DNA from 2 places in the Photobacterium kishitanii genome. Region 2 is predicted to be linked to the other one. Evidence: predicted binding sites of a transcription regulator. Region 2 holds the regulator's gene; the other holds the start of a gene.
The links. The regulator MetJ, encoded in region 2, represses methionine synthesis genes. The targets are predictions, from matches to a motif close to TTAGACNTNTANANGTCTAA.
Positions count from the first base shown of each region.

Region 1 (10,458 bases), 990 kb from region 2:
CGCGTAATGCGATCATTGATTGTGCAGCATGATAACCAGTACTGATAGCAACGCCACTGCCACTACCTTCAAAAATAGGATTGTAATGCGCTAAAATAGCCCCTGCGCAATAGAGGTTAGTGATGGTGTTGCCGTTAAGGCTTGGTTGAAAGTGTTGATTGGTTTCAACGCCCATGGCTAAGAATTGATGTGGTTGCTCACTAAAAAATTGTGATTGATACCAATGCTGGTGGTTAGTTGATATTAATGGCGCGATATCTAATCCAAAAATAGCCTCTTCAATATGGTGACGTTCAGCATGTAGGCCTCGACTAAAGAAGCTGCCACTGGCAAGTAAATAATTATTAGCCATTAATGGCATGTCGCCGTGATGACGAGTAAAAATACGTTGGAGTTGATTATTTTCAAACTCACCATGAGTCACTTCATCGCCCGCAAGAATCAGTCCACCTAACGATTTATAATAGCTTTTCATCGCATCTTCTAAACGTATGCCGAGTAATGATGGTGGCATTGTTGGAATTTCACATAATTGGTAGCCAGTTAATTGTTCTAATTTTTTAATGACTTTGATACCGGAGCCGTTACCAAATACCGCTGGCAGTACCACCAAATCGGTTTCTCCAATGGCATTTTTCATTGCTGATGCGAAACGTTGCAGTTTGTTGTCATCAGCTAATACACGGGAAATATCAATTGAGCGATATTCACAAGGGTTACGTTGCATTAATTCAACGTTAGGTAATGCAACCGCAGCGGTTGTGATTTCAACATTGGCAAACTGAGGTAATAAACGTAAATTATCAGCAGCTAATTGCGGTTGAAAATCACGAAATCCATCAATGGTTACTAATGCTATTTTATGTAATGCCTTAGCGGGTTCAAACATTGGAAAAGGGTGGACGGTTGATTGTGATAACCAGGTGGCCTTAAATGTTCCCATTGGTGTAATACGTAAATGATTACAGTCATCAGGTTGATGGTGTAGTTCAATGCCAATATTTTTCATTGTTTGTTGATACCAATCAATAGCTTGATGAGTAACATCAACACCTAATTTACTATAAGGATGATCGGGGGATTGATTGGCTAAAGTCTCAAATTCATTAAAAGGGTAATGGGTTACAGCACCTGTAGGTAAACGGCTTAACACATCAATTGAGCCAGAAGAGAAATGGAGCGCACTTTGACCTGCGGCAATAACGGCTGTTTTAAGTCCAGCTTGAGCGCAACGAATAGCACACGTTAAACCTGCAACACCACCACCAATAATTATATTATCAAATTTCATTATTTTTCCTCGCAGCTTGGATTGATAGCAATGGTAGATGTTGGTGGAATATCACTTACGCCAAATAGACCCTCATAGATCCAATAAGAAAACTCGCCTTCACGTAGCGCATCACCCCAAAATACCGGTTTAATGCCTTTCCAACGTTCTTCAAGAAAATCACTAAGAATATGACTCGCACTGTTGCCATCAGTGTTGCCATATTCAGCAAATAAACCAGCAGCACGATAAGAACAGAGTTCACCTTGGCAAGGTCCCATTCCTACACGAGTACGACGCCGTAAATCGACTAAGTTATGGACATCTAATTGCTTGATCGCATATTCAACTTCGCCACAAGTTACCATTTCACATTCACAAATAATCGCTTGGCTTTTTTTGCTGTCAGTTAAAAATTGTTGAGCGCGTTCACCATGTCGATAATAAGCCGATTGATAGACAGGCTTGGCTAAGCTGGCTGTGTGTTTAATTGCTTTTGGTTGTTCAGAGCCTGGTAGTGGTTGCTGGTGGGTAATGCAAGGATTGGTATTACCGAGTTTTTTTGCAACAAGATCGGTGGCCCACTCTGCCATCATGCGGTATGTCATTAACTTACCGCCGGTGATAGTAATAAATCCGTCCATACTATCGCGTTCAGCGTGATCGAGTAGCACGATGCCACGGCTAATATTACGGCCGCTAGTATCACCATCGACAGCGACTAATGGCCTAACGCCAGCATAAGCACGTAATACGCGTGTGTTTGCCATAATTGGCGCAAGTTTGGCGCCTTCTTTTAATAAAATATCAATTTCTTTGCTGGTGACATGGAGATCGTCAATATCTTTATAATCAATGCGTTCAGAGGTCGTACCGATCAGTGAAATAGTGTCACCAGGTACTAAAATATCCGCATCAGAAGGTTTTCGACAGCGATTGATCACTAAGTTATTAATTCGGTAATCCAAGATCAATAATGATCCTTTAGCGGGGAACATAGTGATATTAAGATCGCCGTAGTGACATATTTGTTGTCCCCAGATCCCTGCAGCATTAATAACTTGCTGTGCTCGAATCTCAAAGTGGGTATTAGTTTTTAAGTTTAAGCATTTAACCCCTTTTACAGTGCCGTTTTCTTGAATAAGGGCCGTCACAAAAGTGTGATTAAAAAGTTGTGCGCCGTGTTCGATAGCATCAAGTGCATTAGAAGAGGCAAGGCGAAAAGGATCGATAGTACCGTCGGGCACTTTTACTGCACCAATTAACTGTGGGTTACAGTTAGGTTCTAATCGTAGGGCTTGTTGGGGGGTTAATTGCTCAACGTCAATATCAGCCCCTTGGCAAGCACCAATGAATTGTTGTTGAAATTGGAGATCGTCATCGGGTAGAGAAATAAACAGTCCCTGTGTGTCTTCAACACAGTGGCGAGCAATATTTTTAAGAATACGATTTTCAATAATGCATTCTTTGGCTGATTCTGGATCAGTAACGGCATAACGAGCACCAGAATGAAGCAAGCCATGATTACGACCAGTTGTACCAGAGGCTAAATCGTCTTTTTCAATTAAGATGCATTTTATGCCACGGAGGGCACAATCACGCATTATACCTGTACCTGTTGCGCCACCACCGATGATCACAACCTCTGTTTCTAACCAAGTCGTCATGTTCGTTTCGCTTATCGTTATTGATTACAGTATTAGCGCTTCTAACGCCCACTATTATAGTAGGGTTAATATGCCACTAAATTAGACTATATTTGTTGAGCGAACGCACATAAATGAGCGAACGAACATTTTTGACGTTCATTTTGGTTCATAACGAGATGGTCTTGATAATATTAAGTCGGTTAATCATGTTAAAGAGTGATTAATTGTAATATAGAGGGGCAAATTCGCATCTTGACGTGACTTGAGTATAATTGTGCTCCCTTTATTTTTTATGATGCATATTATGATCGGCTATCTCGCATTTTTAATTCCAGCACTGCTTGGTGCGCAATGTATTTTGACTTTAGTACTTACCAAAGGGGAGATTTGCCCTGGTCAACGAGGTCGAGTACATAAGATGCTACCAGTATTGCTTGTTGGGTGGCTGCTAGCTGCGATTAGCCAAGTTTGGGCAGTGCTTCCTTTACTGAGTTTGCTGTTTTTTACTGTCAAAGTGAAAACCAGTAAAACGCGAGATTCAGGACCTCTAATAGTCCTTTATGGTGCTAATTTATTGGGTTTGATTTGTTGGATCATGTTATTGCCGATGATGGACATGCCTGAAGTGTTGTTGAGCTTAGTGGCAATGGCACTGTATGGTGGTTTACTTGCCCATGTTCTATTAACTTTTTCACGAACTCGGTTACAGGCTTTTCACCGCATTTTACCGTTTGTTGGCTTTATAAGTGCGATTGTTTCGGTACTATTATTAGTCTGGAAAATTATTTTCATGGGTGAGGCGGCGACAGCACCTTACACCGTAGAAATTGTTATTTCGTTATTGTGTTTAGTCGTTGCAATGTTGCTATGGTCAGGGCATATTTTATTACATAAAACGGTAAATAAATGGCAGTTATTAGCGGCTGCAGCGTTACTAACATTTTCTGCCGTAATGCAATTGACCTTATTTTAAGTCATTAGCTTAGATATTAGTTAGCCTTTATCTTGTTTGAGATAAAGGCTTTTTTATATCTGAAAATTACTAACAGGAGAACTAATAACATATCGTCTATGCTTAATGAGTTACGTACACTAATGACTGTGATCATTGAATAGTAAGGGGGAAATAATGGAAATTAATAACTTACTTGGTATGGATACCCATATTGTGATTGGTATCGTTAATGAGCGTTTGCGATTAGAGTGTAACTCTATGGCAGAGTTAGCATCTCGGTATGAATTAAGTGAAACTGAACTGACCACAAAACTGGCTCAGCAAGGTTATTATTACGATCCATTAAATAATCAGTTTAAGTAAATCCGCATTTAATTCTAGCAAGGCATTAAACTGTTTTAATGCCTTGTAAATGTTGCTGACACTGCTGTTTCGCCGTTGCAAAAAAAGCATTTAAATAATGATGTTTGTATTCAGAAGCCCGTACTGCAGCAAAGAGGCGTCGCCATAATCCTTTACCTAGTGGCTTGCTGATAATTAATCCTTGACGGACGAAATTATCAACAGCCCAATTAGGTAATGCTGCAACTCCCATCCCCGCAGAAACCATTTGAATTAACATTAAACTATTATCTGCTTGTTTCCATGCTAATGGTTCAATACCTGCTGGTTGCAGAAAGTGTTTAACAACATCTAGTCTATTTCGTTGAATGGGATAACTGAGTAGGATTTGATCAATAAGATCGGTCGCGACAATATGTGATTTAGTCGCTAGTAGTGATTGTGGCGCCACGATCAAACACATTTCAAAATCAAATAATGGTTCATAATGAATTTCATGACGTGGTTGAATGTCTGCTGTAATCACTAGGTCTAATTCGCCTTTTGCAAGTGCAGGGATTGGATCAAAACTAAATCCTGATGAAAAGTCGACAGTTACGTCTGGCCATAATGCTTGATATTGCTTTAGTGCTGGCATTAGCCATTGAAAACAAGAATGACACTCAATCGCCATCTGTAATCTACCCGTAGTTTGGTGTTTACTATTGGCGAGTTCTTGTTCTGCTGCTTGTATTCTTGGTAATACTTGATCAGCTAAATCCAGTAGAACTTTACCCTCTGTTGTAAACCTTACCGGACGTGTTTTACGTAAAAAAAGCGGGCTACCTAGACGTTGTTCAAGATCCTTTAATTGGTGAGACAGCGCGGATTGCGTTAAATACAAATTATTTGCTGTTGCGGTGAGTGAGCCTGTAGCTCTTAGTACAGTTAATGTTTTGAGATGTTTCAGTTCAATCATATTCCATCCTTGGCTCACTGATGTATCTGTTGATTGTTTTTTAATCTACGCAGTTAAGTTGCAATTGTAAACATCCAGATGGCTAAACGGCCATTTTAATTATTAACTTTATGAATGACTAGGATTTTAACGTGAAATAAATTCATGATCATTATGAGATAAATCATCTTGTTGTCGGTGTTGTTGTCCGTCACTGTGTTATTCAACCTGAATCATTTTAGCCATTGTTTTTAGTGGCTTTATGATTGATAACATATTGAATTAAAGGAATATGACAATGACAGCGTTATCAGATAAAACCACGACTTTAACTAAAACAGTTACCCATATTTTAGGTTATCCACGAATAGGTAGTCAGCGTGAGTTAAAGTTTGCTCAAGAACGTTATTGGCGTGGTGAGAGCGATCAAGCACAGCTTAAACAGGTTGGGGAGCGATTACGTCATCGCCATTGGAATGACCAAGTTAGCGCTGGACTTGATTATGTTGCAGTAGGGGATTTTGCTTGGTATGACCATGTATTAGGCACCAGTATGCTGCTTGGTCACATTCCAACTCGTCATCAACAAGATTTTCCTGACTTAGATACCTTGTTCAGCGTTGCGCGTGGTAAAGCGCCGACAGGGTGTGCTTGTGCTGCTGCTGATATGACTAAATGGTTTAATACTAATTACCATTACATCGTGCCAGAGTTTACGTCAGAAGACAGTTTTAATGTCAGCTGGCAACAATTGTTTGAAGAAGTAGCAGAGGCAAAAAAAGCGGGTCATAACGTTAAGCCGGTATTATTAGGGCCTGTGTCTTATTTATGGTTAGGTAAAGAGAAACAGCAAGGGTTTGATCGATTGACATTATTACCACGCTTACTTACGGCTTATCAGCAAATATTAACTAAATTAGCCGCATTAGGGGTTGAGTGGGTACAGATTGATGAGCCTGCGCTAGCACTTGAATTACCGAGCGAGTGGAAAGCGAGTTTTAAATTAGCCTATCAAGTTCTGCATGGTAGACCAAAGTTATTACTGACTACCTATTTTGATGATATAAGCCACCAATTAGAGATTATTTCTCAACTTAATGTCGATGGCTTACATATTGATTTATCGGCAGCACCAGCGCAATTGGCCGCTGTTGCAGAGGCGATACCTAAGCATTGGGTATTATCAGCTGGCGTGATTAACGGACGTAACGTGTGGCGGGCAGATCTCGCGGAATGGCTGGTTAACTTACAGCCACTTAAGCAACAATTAGGCGCAAAGTTATGGTTGGCAAGTTCATGTTCATTATTGCATAGCCCAATAGATTTAGATCATGAAACAGAATTTGATGCCGATGTCCGTCAATGGTTAGCATTCGCCAAACAAAAATGTGGTGAGGTTACCTTATTAGCACAGGCTCTTGATGGTGATCAGGATGCGATTTCTGAATGTGAGGATTACAGTGCCAGCATCAAAGATCGCCTTAGCAGTGAGCGAGTGAATAATCTGCAAGTACAGCAACGTACTGCGGCAATCACTTTCGAATTGGCTGAGCGAGAGCTTCCTTATGCCGAGCGTGTTATTCAACAGCAATGTGTGTTGCAATTACCATTATTGCCAACAACGACCATAGGCTCATTTCCACAAACAGCAACAATTCGTAGTCAGCGCAGTGATTTTAAGGCTGGGCGCATAACCGAGTCTGATTATAACCAAGCATTACAAACGCACATTCAAGAGGCGATCACGCGTCAGCATAATTTGGGGCTTGATGTGTTAGTACATGGTGAACCTGAGCGAAATGATATGGTGGAGTATTTTGCTGAACAGTTAGAAGGGTTTGCCGTTACTCAATATGGTTGGGTGCAAAGTTACGGTTCTCGATGTGTAAAACCAGCGATCATTGTGGCAGATATTTATCGCGCTCAACCTATGACTGTCGAATGGATCCGTTATGCACAATCATTAACCACTAAGTTAGTTAAAGGGATGCTGACCGGACCTGTAACTATCTTGGGGTGGACATTTGCTCGTGAAGATTTATCGCGAGAAGATATTGCTAATCAAATTGCGTTAGCTTTGCGTGATGAAGTGACAGATTTACAAGCTGCAGGGATTCGTATTATTCAAATTGATGAGCCTGCAATAAGAGAAGGATTGCCGTTAAAGCAGAGTCAGTGGCAAGCGTATCTCGATTGGGCAGTGAAGGCGTTTAAGATCTCTGCAGCAGGGGCTGAGCCACAGACACAAATTCATACTCATATGTGTTATAGCGAGTTTAATCAGATTATAGCGTCTGTGGCAGCGTTAGATGCCGATGTAATAACCATTGAAACATCACGTTCAGATATGGAATTACTTAAAGCATTTGAGGCATTTGATTATCCGAATGAAATTGGTCCTGGTGTGTATGATATCCATTCACCTAATATTCCTGAGGTTGACACAATAACAACGTTAATTGATAAAGCTGCGGCGCTGATTCCGATTGAACGTTTGTGGATTAATCCCGATTGTGGTTTAAAAACCCGTAATTGGGAAGAAACTGAAGCAGCATTAACAAATATGGTGACGGCTGCCAATATTTTGCGTGAAAAATACCATAAGGTTATCGCCGCATAATGAGCAATCAATAAAAAAGCGGCTACATATTTCTCTTTCTCGTTGAAAGAATGTAGCCGCTTTTATTTGTTAATCTATGAACGATTATTGTGCGTTAGGTGCCGCAACATCACGTGCAAATGTTAAGGTATGGTTGGTGTTAGTCATTGTCATGGTATCGCCTGAAATGCTGACTTTGTTCCACTCAGAAAGAGATTGTGAAAAGGTTTGTTCAATCTTCATTTCATTATCTGGGCATAGCATCATCGTCATACCCATTTTTTCAATACGGAATTGACCGTCTTTTACTTCAGCTTGACCAAAGTAACGGTTACAACCAGCGTGACCATTTGCAGCAAGATCAGTAGCTAACTCTAGTGTTGGTGCTGGTTGAGAAAGATCTTGGTTATCAATTTTCACTAATGACCAGCTACCATTAGCAAGCTCACTGCCTGTTACTTGGTGTGGTGTTTGAGTGGTGATACCTGTAGTTGAACATGCAGCTAACATCATAGGAAGTACCAGTGCTGATAATAGACGCTTTTTCATTGTAGTTATTCCTAACATTAAATTAAAGATAATAAAACTTAGCAACAGATGAATAGAAATCATGATAATTTTTCTATTATCTTTGGATTACTTATATTGAGTAAAAATGCGTATAAATTCAATAAATATAGACATAAAAATCATTGTTATTTGTAAATAAATATATGAGAAGCCACTTTTTGTTTATTTCATACTCAGCTATTGGTTTAAGCTGTCGCTGAGTTATGTATAGGCATGGATGGAATTGATGGAAGTGATATATTCTCCGCATCAAACTTTATTTTCACTTCTTTTGTTATATCCCAATAAACATCCCAATAATCCTCTGATTTGACCCATGCTTGGACAATAAATTCAGTAGAGTGCAAGGTTAATGCATTTAATCTTACCTTTACTTCCGGTAGTTTGAGGACAGAATTATGTTTATTAGTAATCTCATACAGAATATTTTCAGTTTTACTGATGTCATTAGAGTGCTCAATATGAAAAAGAAGATCAACACGACGAACTTTTTCCTGAGTAATGTTGGTTATTGTATTATTCCAGACATTATTATTGGGAATAATAATAATTTCATTTGTAGTCGTTTTTATGGTTGTATTCACTAGACTCATTTTATTTACTGTCCCTATAACTTGTCCAGCTTGTACGTAATCTCCTATATCAAATGGACGATAAATTAGTAACATAACACCAGATGCAAAATTAGCTAAAATGTTTTGCAGCCCAATACCTATAATAAGACCTAAAATACCAAAGCTGGTTAATAATGGTGTGAGATTTATTCCTAGTTGGGATAGTGAGAATAAAATCCCAACCGTTAAAATTATATTCCCAGAGATAGAAATTAAAAAATTCTGCATGACCATTGAAATATTAAAATTTTTCGAAGATACAATATGATTAATAATAAATCTTATAAGTTTACGTAAATGAGTAAATAGCATCAATATTAAAGAAATAATAAATATTTTAAATAATAATTGTGGGCCATTATTAACAAACCAATGTATTAAATTATTAAACCAAGATGTTGCCATTGACATAATAACTTTTTTATCAAGTAACTGGTCAGTAAAAACACCTGTATATTCAAATAATATTTTTTTATATTCTGTAGTATCAATATTTGTTTTTTCTGCGAGTGAAATCAATTCATTAAGGTGGTTTGTGTATATTTCTGCAGTTCTTGATGCGACTAATGCTTGTAATTCAAGGTCACTACTAGTATCTGCTGTCGCTTTTTTAAACTGACGCTCGCTAATTTCTTTTGTTTTATGATTTAATATGAGTGATGTTTTTGTGAATTCTAAATGTTTATTAAGATCTTTATCGAATTTATCAGTTATTTGTAATGTGGGTTGATTGAGTTTTTTTAACCAATGATAATTAATTAGCTCATTATTGAGAGTTCTAATAATATTGACTTGTGTATCATTGAGTACTTTTAATGCATTAAATTTTTCAGATGATTTTACTTTATCTAAAGAAATTAAGTCACGTTCAATCTTTTTATTATAAAAGTTTTCTTCTTTTTCTATAAAGCTTATTTGTTGATTAACTTGATTTAAAAGAAAAGTTTCATCTACATAAGGTTTATTGTTTTTTTGTATAAGAAAGGATAATAAGCTTCTTCGTGTTTGATTTTTATGTATCAACTGAAGCGCTATAACATCTAGTTTTGAGCCTGTTAATGTCATCGACTCTTTCATCAATTCATCTATTCTTTCATTTAATATATTTAGATGACTAATGCTTTCTTCTACTTCTTTTCTTATCGACGTTGTATTTTTTGTTTTATTATATTGACTATTTTTTTCCTCTGTTATTAAAAGGAGATCATCCTTATTGCCTATATTTCCTGCAAAACAGTTAATAGACATCAATAAGAGAGGTAGGATTAAACGCATGAGTTTTCCTTTATTTACACTTGCTGAGAACGAGTTATTTTTAGATCTAACCATATATGAATTAGTAATATTCAAAGTCAGCTCTTGTATCTATAAAGTATAGTTAATTTTATAAAAAGTAATCAGTTTGAGTGATTATTGTGATCTTGCTGCGTTTGTTTTGGGTTGATTTTGTTAAAATATGACAATAGTAGGTTAAATTTTCATTAGATAAATAAAAGTCAGCAATATTTTTCAAAATCACTGA
Region 1 covers NZ_LN794352.1:1,261,289-1,271,746, forward strand. The annotation lists gene glpB (glycerol-3-phosphate dehydrogenase subunit GlpB) at 1-1,291, opposite strand, end outside; gene glpA (anaerobic glycerol-3-phosphate dehydrogenase subunit A) at 1,291-2,937, opposite strand; gene PPBDW_RS06045 (hypothetical protein) at 3,224-3,892, shown strand; gene PPBDW_RS06050 (DUF4250 domain-containing protein) at 4,049-4,237, shown strand; gene metR (HTH-type transcriptional regulator MetR) at 4,263-5,174, opposite strand; gene metE (5-methyltetrahydropteroyltriglutamate--homocysteine S-methyltransferase) at 5,452-7,773, shown strand; gene PPBDW_RS06065 (META domain-containing protein) at 7,858-8,301, opposite strand; gene PPBDW_RS06070 (mechanosensitive ion channel family protein) at 8,508-10,211, opposite strand.
Region 1: the regulator MetJ is predicted to act here: its motif matches at 5,241-5,260, upstream of metE (5-methyltetrahydropteroyltriglutamate--homocysteine S-methyltransferase).

Region 2 (10,458 bases):
ATCTGGGCCTGTGATTTGAGCGATCCGTTTATGACCCATCTGAGTGAGATAATTGACTGCATCAAAAGCGGCGGTGAGATTATCAATATGGACCGTTGGCAATTCAAGTTCTGGTGCATATTCACATGCCATTACTAATGGTGGCAGGTTTTTTTGTTCAGGTTTACTGACGTCAAATGGTAAGTTATTACCTAATAACAACATGCCATCTGCTTGCTTAGTAAACACTAAATTAGCAAATGAGTTTTCTCGGCGTTGTTGTTGGCCGCTGTCACCCAGTAACACTAAATAACCATTTTCCATCGCCGCTTCTTCAATACCACGAATAATTTCAGTGAAATAAGGATCACAGATATCCGGCACAATAGTTACGATAGTTTTCGATTCATTGCGGCGTAGGTTACGTGCAAGTGAGTTTGGTGAATATCCAGCTTCCATTACGGCTTGCTCAACCTTTTTCCTAGTTGATGCCGATACTTTTTCCGGGTTCATTAGCGCGCGTGAAACTGTCGCGGTTGATACCCCGGCTAGCTGGGCAACGTCCTTCATTGTCGCCATAGTGCTTTCCTCTTTGCTATATCTCTCTAGTGTAGAGCTGGTTATCTGTGACAAAAAATATTCAGATATACTTACCAGCTAATCGTAACCGACTGAAAACAGTCAATTCATATTCATATTGTAGAATGGATGCAGAAGCTGAAACTTGCTTCCAATAGCATAAATTACATTCGCTATGTGAACTGCATCGCATTGTCTAGTTTAAGTTAAATCTTGCGGTTCGACATCAATTGACCAGCGAATTTTTTTGGCTAAAGGTAAAAGTTGGATCGCTGGTTTAGCAATAGTAAGCATTTGTTGCAGTTTCTTGCGATTAGGTATTTGTAAAATGAGTTGCCATCGAAACCGTCCTGCACGTCGAGCAAGAGGGGCTGGGTTAGGTCCTAAGACACAACAATCTTGGTCGTAAACTGGACTTGCTTCAAAAATGGCGCGAATTTGTTGTAAAAATTGACATACTAAATCACTGTCATTGGCTTCGGCGCGCAGTAACACTAAGTGAGTAAACGGCGGTAATAATGCTTGGCGACGTTCAGTTAATGCAGCCTGAGAAAAAACACCATAGCCTTTATGTAGCAATGATTGTAGCAGCTGATGCTCAGGATGATGGGTTTGTAATAATACCGCACCGGGTTTACTGGCGCGTCCTGCACGACCTGCTACTTGAATAAATAACTGTGCTAATCGTTCTGAAGCGCGAAAGTCATTGCTGAATAAAGCACTATCAACATCAATGAGTGCAACTAAAGTGACATTTGGAAAGTGATGACCTTTGGCTAGCATTTGGGTGCCGATTAAAATTTGATACTCATTGTTTTTAATCGCTTCTAAATAGTTTTCTAGTGAGCCTTTACGACGAGTGCTATCGCGATCAATACGTACCGTTTTAAATTCAGGAAATAACTCTGCCAGTTGTGCCTCAAGTTGTTCGGTACCGACACCAACCGGTAGCAGTTGGGTTGAGCCACATTGTTGGCATTGGTGCATAATTGGTCGCTGAGTCGCACAGTGGTGGCAGCGTAACTCACCAGATTGTTGATGGAGGGTGTAATAAGCGTCACAACGATTACACTCAGCGATCCAGCCACATTCATGACACATCATTGCTGGTGAAAAGCCACGTCGATTAAGAAACAGCATTACCTGATTACCCGCATTGAGGTGTTTGCGCATTTCAGCTATCAGTGGTGCGGATAAACCTGCGTTTAAATACAAGCCTTTGACATCAATTACCCCATGACGTGCTGCGCTCGCATTACCCGCTCGCTTTGAGAGGGTTAAGTAATGGTATTTACCCGTTTGCGCATTATGTAAGGTTTCAAGTGCTGGCGTCGCTGAGCCTAATATAATGGGAATATTTTCTTTGTTAGCGCGCATTACTGCCAGATCTCGAGCGTGATAACGCAGACTGTCTTGTTGTTTATAAGAGGCATCATGCTCCTCATCAACAATAATAATCCCAAGGTTAGCAAAGGGAGTAAACAGTGCCGAACGAGTACCGATAATGATCCCAGCTTGGTTATCACGTCCAGCAAGCCATGCTGTCATGCGTTCACTATCATTTAAACCAGAGTGCACTGTTTCTAAAGGAACATTAAACCGGCGCTTAAAGCGGTTAATGGTTTGCGGCGTTAAGCCGATCTCAGGTACTAAAATAAGTGCTTGTTTACCCGCGGCTAAAATAGGCTCGAGTAGATTGAGATAAACTTCGGTTTTACCTGAGCCCGTTACACCGTCTAACAGATAACAACCAAAATTGGGGTTGCTGTTAACGGTGGCGATAGCTAATGCTTGTTCTTCATTTAAACGTGGTTTCTGTTCGGTAATAGCAAACTGCGGTTGCCACTGTAGTTGCTTTGGCTGATGTTGTTGTTCGCTGATCCAGCCTTTTTGCATCACGGCTTTTAAAGTAGCACTGCTAACATCATGGCTAAGTAAACTATCATGACTAAGTGGGCCATTGCGCAATAGATTTAGAATTTGAGCTTGTTTAGGCGCGCGTTTTAAACCATTGAGTGGTTGTTCACGACCAGTATCAGTGAGTTGCCAATATTTTAACGTCGCCGCAGAAGCTTCTCGACCTTTACGCAGTAATGCTGGCATCGCATTGGCTAAAGCATCACCTAATGGATATTGATAATAACTGCTGGCCCATTTTAATAGTTCAAATAATGCCGGTTGCCATAATGGCTGATTATCCAATACTTGTTGAATGGGTTTTAATTGTTGAATTGGGAAATCAGAATCATTACCGATAGCAACTACGATCCCCACCAATCGCTGTCGACCAAAAGGTACCAGTACGCGCCCACCAATGACGGGGGTAGTGTTAGGTTTGATTAAATAATCAAAGTTTTTGTCTAATGGGACAGGTAAAGCAACGCGTGCTATTGGGTGGGTCATATGTTATCGCTTTAATTGAGCTTGTACTAAATAGTAACAGATCGAGTGATATTGGATAAGTACTGCAATTTAACGACTATTATTTACTGTTTTAGTTGTAAATAAAAGAACGATAAAAACAATGTCTGAGTTGATCTATGGGGAATGATTGATTACTATACGCCGCCTGATTTGTCGTAAATCTACGACAGACTATTTTATTAACCACGTGTGGTGCCCGGCTTTGGATCGGGAGAGCGACACGGCCTTAACTTGAGGTTTCCCCATGAAACAAGGTATCCACCCAGAATACAAAGCAGTAAACGCACGTTGTTCTTGTGGCAACACTTTCGTATTTAACTCTACTATGAGCAAAGACGTTAACCTTGACGTATGCGATAAGTGTCACCCATTCTACACTGGTAAGCAACGTCAAGTTAGCTCTGGCGGTCGTGTGGACAAATTCAACAAGCGTTTTGGTGCGCTTGGTAGCAAGTAATTACTTGCCAACTGAATTTAAAAAAAAGGGATGCGCAAGCATCCCTTTTTTTATGGCATAAATTTACCAGATCTAAAAAAACCAGCATAAAAGCTGGTTTTTTGCTATCGCATGTACGTATTATTCATTAATGTCTTCGTAGCTTATTCCCATCGCTTCCATCAATGCTTTGGCTTCGGCAGGTAGATCATCGGGGTGATCTTTACGAATATCATCATCAGTCGGTAGCGGTTGGCCCGTGTAAGCGTGCAAGAAAGCTTCACAAAGGAGTTCACTGTTGGTCGCGTGGCGCAGGTTATTGACCTGACGACGGGTACGTTCATCAGTAAGAATTTTGAGAACCTTTAATGGAATAGACACTGTAATTTTTTTTACTTGTTCATTTTTCTTACCGTGTTCTGCATAAGGGCTAATATATTCGCCATTCCACTTTGCCATGTTTTACCTTCTCAGCGATGTTTAATTAATGATGATAACAATGTCGCGATGACGGTTGTTAGTACATAGTCATGATAGGCGGCGATATTACGTGAACATCGTTAGTTTGTCCTCTATCGCGGTATACAACTGTTGCTAGATCACGACTATTTTTTTCAATAACTGAATTTTAGCGGGATTTACTGCTATAAGCAAAGACATATGGACGTCTGGAAGTGTTGACGTCTTGTTTTGATGTGGTTAAGGTTGTGTAGCCACTATTATCTATTTTCAGGGATCAGCCCCTTTTTATAACAAGGAACGTTATCATGAGTGACAAGCAGCTTGCGACAATTGCAGTCCGTACCGGTATTGATGTTGACTCACAATACAATGCTGTAGTGCCCCCAATCTATTTAACTTCGACTTATAGTTTTCCAGCACTCGGCGAGCTACCGCAGTACGATTACTCACGTTCAGGTAACCCAACCCGTAACACATTAGCTGATGCTTTGAGTGACATGGAAGAGGGAGCTGGTGGGGTGGTGACCAGTTGTGGCACTGCGGCAATGAATTTATTAGTGTCTGCGTTGCTCGGCCCCAATGATCTGCTCGTTGCCCCGCATGATTGCTATGGTGGTAGTTATCGGTTATTCAGTACTCGCGCTCACAAAGGGGACTTTAAAGTGCTGTTTATTGATCAATCTGATCCCGATGCATTGGCCGCTGCTTTAGCACAAAAACCGACCTTGTTATGGCTTGAAACACCGTCTAACCCATTGCTACGGGTGATTGATATTAAGGCGATTAGTCAGCAAGCACAGGCTGTTGGCTGCCAAGTCGCGGTTGATAACACTTTTCTATCGCCGTTATTACAGCAACCGCTGTCTCTTGGGGCTGATTTTGTGGTGCATTCAACCACTAAATATATTAATGGCCATTCTGATGTTGTCGGTGGGGTGGTCATTGCCAAGCAGCAAGCCGCTGCTGAAGATCTAAGTTGGTGGGCCAACTGTATTGGCGCGACTGGGGCGCCGTTTGATGCTTATTTAACCCTGCGAGGCCTACGCACTTTAGCGCCTAGAATGCGAATGCATGAAGAAAATGGTGCCGCCGTATTAGCTTATTTGCAGCAACAACCTCTGGTTGGCACTATTTATCATCCGAGTTTACCAACCCATCCCGGACATGAGATTGCTAAGCGCCAGCAGCGTGGTTTTGGCTCAATGATGAGTTTTGAATTTGCCGGTAGCTACCAGCAACTTGAATTATTTGTAAAAACGCTGCAATTATTTTCATTGGCTGAGTCGTTGGGGGGCACGGAAAGTTTAATTGCCCATCCAGCTTCAATGACTCATCGAGCAATGACTGATGAAGCTCAACGCGCAGCGGGAATTTCAACTGCTTTACTGCGCTTATCCGTTGGTCTCGAAGATCCTCGTGATTTAATTGCCGATCTTACTCAAGCGTTCGCCGTTGCAGAGGATCTATGCTGATGAAAAAAGATCTGCGCCAGCTGCATAAGTTTGGAGGTAGTAGCCTTGCCGATTCACAGTGTTATCGGCGAGTGGCTGAGATTTTAGGCGCTTATTCTAAGAATCATGATTTGGTGGTGGTTTCGGCAGCAGGTAAAACTACTAATCAACTGTTATTGTGGCTAGAACAATTGGTTACTGATGGTCGCTTAGCCCATGCCACTTTATTATCAATTCGGACTTTTCAACAGCAGTTAATCACTGAATTATTAGAGCCAGAGCAAGCACAATCATTACAGCAGCAGCTATATGCTGAGTTAGCCTTAATCGCTAAGTGGGGTGAATCACCGCTGACGACTGAGGTTAAAAATGCGGTTTTAGGCCATGGTGAATTATGGTCAGCGCGATTATTAGCAGCGTTACTTAATCAGTATCAATTAGCGGCAGTCGCAATAGATTCGCGGTTATTTTTACGTGCCGATCATGCCATTCAGCCTGAAGTAGATAAGGTTTTATCACAACCATTATTACAGCAGTTATTAGTGCAGTATCCTCAACAACGATTAGTGATTACGGGTTTTATGGCCGCTAATCAATATCAACAAACCGTACTTTTGGGACGTAATGGCTCTGATTACTCTGCCACTATGGTAGGGGCTTTAGCTGCGGTTGAACGGGTGACTATTTGGAGTGATGTTGCAGGCGTATATAGTGCCGATCCGCGTAAAGTGACCAATGCATGTTTGTTACCTTTATTACGGTTAGATGAAGCTAATGAACTTGCTCGTCTTGCTGCACCTGTATTGCATAGTCGTACATTACAACCCGTTGCACAAAGTGCGATTGATTTAACGTTGCGTTGTAGCCATCAGCCAGAATCAGGTTCAACTCGGGTTGAACGTGTATTAGCTTCTGGGCGTGGTGCTAAAATTATTTCATCATTAGATGATGTCTGTTTGATTGAGCTTGGTGTTCCGCAAGGTATGGCGCTGACGTCGATACAGCATGATGTGCAGCAGTTGCTCGATCGGGCGCAATTACAACCCTTGGCTAAAAAGGTCGATCAAGGTAAACGACGGATTATTTTGGCGTATACCCAAGAAGTGGTAAACAGTGTCTTGAGTTTATTACAAGACAGTGGCGTTGCTGCTGAATTGCGTTTACGTGAAGGTTTTTCAATGGTAGCAGCCGTTGGCGCTGGAGTATTGAACAACCCTAATCATTGTCATGGTTTCTATCAGCAATTAAAAGGATTGCCGGTTGAATTTATGACAGAGGCAGAATCCGGTTTAAGTTTAGTGGCGGTATTGCGTGATGTTGAAACTGATAAGCTAGTTAACGCTATTCACCAAGCGCTATTTCAAGCTCAAAAAAGTATTGGGATTGTATTGTGTGGTAAAGGCAATATTGGTAGTCATTGGCTGAGTTTGTTTAGCCGTGAAAAAGCCGCTCTTGAACTGCGACATGGAATGCGTTTTAGTTTAATTGGTATTGTTGGGCAACAGCAGTGCTGGCTCAATAGTCAGGGGATTGAACCTCAAACGGCACTGGAGCAATTTCCACAGCATGCGGTTGATTACCAGCTGCCGCAGCTATTATCTCAACTTGCAGCTGTTGATTATGATGATGTGGTGATGGTGGATGTTACTGCTAGTCATCAGCTGGCGGCGTTATATCCACAAATTGCGTTAAGTGGATTACACCTGATTTCTGCTAATAAAATCGCCGGATCAGCGGCGACGACTGAGTATCAGATGGTCATCGATGCATTTGCCAAGAGTAGCCGTTATTGGTTATATAACGCCACTGTTGGTGCCGGCTTACCAATCAACCATACCGTACGCGATCTCCGTGAAAGTGGGGATTGTATTTTAGCGATATCAGGCATTTTTTCTGGAACGTTATCGTGGTTATTCCAGCAATTTGATGGTAGCCAACCTTTTTCTGAATTGCTAGAACAAGCATGGCAACAAGGGCTAACTGAACCCGACCCTCGCCATGATCTTGATGGCAGTGATGTGATGCGTAAGTTGATTATTTTAGCGCGTGAATCTGGGTTTGAGATTGAGCCACAGCAGGTGCAAGTGGAGTCATTAGTACCATTGAGTTTACAAGCGTTAAGTGTTGATGCGTTTTTTGAACAAGCCACGGAGCTTGATATATTGTTGGCTGAAAAGTTGGCCTGTGCTGTTAGTGAAGATAAAGTATTACGTTATGTGGCGCGGTTAGATCGTCATGGTAAAGCGTATGTAGGATTAGAAGCGCTACCGAGTGAACATGCACTGGCTAATTTATTACCGTGCGATAATATTTTTGCGATTGAAAGTCAGTGGTATCGAGAAAATCCATTAGTGATTCGTGGCCCTGGGGCTGGGCGTGATGTCACCGCTGGTGCGTTAATCTCTGATATTAATCGGTTAGCAACTATGCTGTAGAAAGTAGTGCTATCACTTATACGTTGATGTATTAATGATGATATTGAATCGTAATAAAAGCCGCAGTGCTAAGCTGCGGCTTTTTTATTTGATAATGGCTTAGTTGATAGCGATTGCGCTATTTTCATTGTCCATATCTTTAAGTTCAGCTAATACTTCTTCAGCCCATAATATCCAAGCTTGGCGGTTATGCAGACCACGGCGCAAGGTTAAACGGTCGAGACGTTGTTGACGATCCATATTTTTGTAATCACCAAAATGAATTTGTTCTAGCTCTTGATAATGACCAATCAGAATATGTGATTCATCAATTAAAGCCTCAAGTTGCTGCTGCATCGGTAATGAATTGTGGATACCACAAATCAGTAGCTTCGCAGAAAACTCATCGCGAGTAGTGGGATTACGTGCTGGCTCTTGGAACCACTCAAATAAAGCCTGTCGACCAAGATCGGTAATAGAATAGACTTTACGATCTGGCTTGCCATCTTGAGGCTCAAGACGACAGGTTACTTGATCGTTAGTTGCCATTTTATTTAGTTCACGATACACCTGTTGGTGACTCGCCTTCCAAAAATAACCAATACTGTGTGAAAATTCTTTGGTTATATCGTAACCAGTTGCTTCGCGGGAGCTAAGCACTGTTAAAATTACATGTGGTAGTGACATCTCTTCTATCCGTTAAATATATAAAATAAAAAAACACAATAGGGCTTAGATTATGTAACGCTTCAAACGACGTTTTTAATTTATAATCGTGCTATTGCACTGCCTAATTGCGGTTGCATAGAATATCATTAATTGACTCAATATCGATACTTCTAGTTGAATTATCTGTTAATGAGGCGTTTCAATTCATTATCTTGTGAACTTGCGCTAAGTTAATTTAGCCCTAAAAAATACCAACCTGATTGAAATCTATTCATCTTTTCTCATATTTGCACTTTATCTATCTTAGACCTTATAGGCAATATAGTGCTGTATCAAAAGTGAGACTTTACGATCTTTTTTAACAAAGTTGTAAATAACAACTCAAAAAAAAAAGGCTATCAAAAGATAGCCTTTTTACGAGAATAAGTCGATTAACCAGTATTACGCATACCTGTAGCAATACCTGCAATCGTGACCATGAGTGCTTCTTCAAGCTCTTTAGGTAGCTCTTCTTGTTGACGAGTTCGGTAAAGTAATTCGGCTTGAAGCATATTGAGTGGCTCAACATAAATATTACGTAGGCGAATAGATTCTGCGCCCCATGGATCTTGTTGCATCAAGTGATCATTATTTTCAACAGTTAGCACAGCTTTAATATCTTGCTGTAATTGTGAGCGCAATTGTTTACCCAGTGGCCATAAGGCTTCAGCGGTTAAACGTTGATCATAGTATTCAGCGATACCAAGGTTGGTTTTACTGTATACCATTTCCAGCATACCCAAACGTGTTGAGAAAAATGGCCATTCACGACACATGTCTTCTAATAATGATGCATTACCATTATCGATTGAATACTGAATTGCTTCACCAGCGCCTAGCCATGCTGGTAACAATAAACGGTTTTGACTCCACGCAAAAATCCATGGAATTGCACGTAAGCTTTCAACGCCACCATTAGGGTTACGTTTTGCTGGACGTGAGCCTAGAGGTAATTTACCGAGCTCTAATTCAGGTGTTGCGGCACGGAAATAAGGCACAAACTCTGGGTTATTACGCACGACGTTACGGTATGACTCACACGATACGCTAGAAAGTTCGTCCATCACATGACGCCATTCTTGCTTCGGTGCTGGTGGCGGTAATAAATTTGCTTCTAAGGTCGCGCTAGCATAAAGACTTAAACTATTAATCGCGACCTCAGGTAAACCAAGTTTGAAGCGGATCATTTCGCCTTGCTCAGTCACACGTAAGCCACCTTTTAGGCTTCGTGGTGGCTGAGATAATAGTGCAGCGTGCGCTGGTGCACCACCACGACCAATACTACCGCCACGACCGTGGAATAAAGTGATTTCAACATCAGCTTGCTCACACACAGCAACCAGTTTTTCCATCGCACTGTATTGTGCCCAACCCGCTGACATCACACCAGCATCTTTGGCTGAATCAGAATAACCAATCATTACCATTTGATGGTTTTGAATAAAGCCACGGTACCAATCAATATTAAGTAATTGTTCAATAACATCAGCACCATTATTCAAGTCGTCTAGAGTTTCAAATAATGGGCAGACATCCATCCGGAATGGACAACCAGCTTCTTGCAGTAATAAGTGTACGGCCAAGACATCTGATGCGGTACGAGCCATTGAAATTACATAAGCGCCTAATGCTTCACGAGGTTGTTCGGCAATGGCTTTACAGGTTTCTAATACTTCTTTGACTTCCGCTGATGGTTCCCAATTACGTGGTAGTAATGGGCGTTTAGATGATAGCTCGCGGACTAAAAACGCAATTTTATCCTGTTCACACCATTGGCTGTAATCGCCTAAACCAAGGTGACGAGTAAGCTCTGAAATAACATTTTCATGGCGGGTGCTTTCTTGGCGAATATCAAGTCGTACTAAGTGAACCCCGAAACATTTCACGCGGCGTAGCGTATCAAGTAGTAAGCCATCAGCAATGATTGCCATGCCGCATTGGTGCAGTGATTGATAGCATGCAAATAGCGGATCCCATAGCTCAGAAACATCATTAATAATGGCTG
Region 2 covers NZ_LN794352.1:266,984-277,441, forward strand. The annotation lists gene cytR (DNA-binding transcriptional regulator CytR) at 1-603, opposite strand, end outside; gene priA (primosomal protein N') at 760-2,961, opposite strand; gene rpmE (50S ribosomal protein L31) at 3,227-3,439, shown strand; gene metJ (met regulon transcriptional regulator MetJ) at 3,560-3,877, opposite strand; gene PPBDW_RS01465 (O-succinylhomoserine (thiol)-lyase) at 4,186-5,352, shown strand; gene PPBDW_RS01470 (bifunctional aspartate kinase/homoserine dehydrogenase II) at 5,352-7,766, shown strand; gene PPBDW_RS01475 (PadR family transcriptional regulator) at 7,866-8,432, opposite strand; gene ppc (phosphoenolpyruvate carboxylase) at 8,846-10,458, opposite strand, start outside.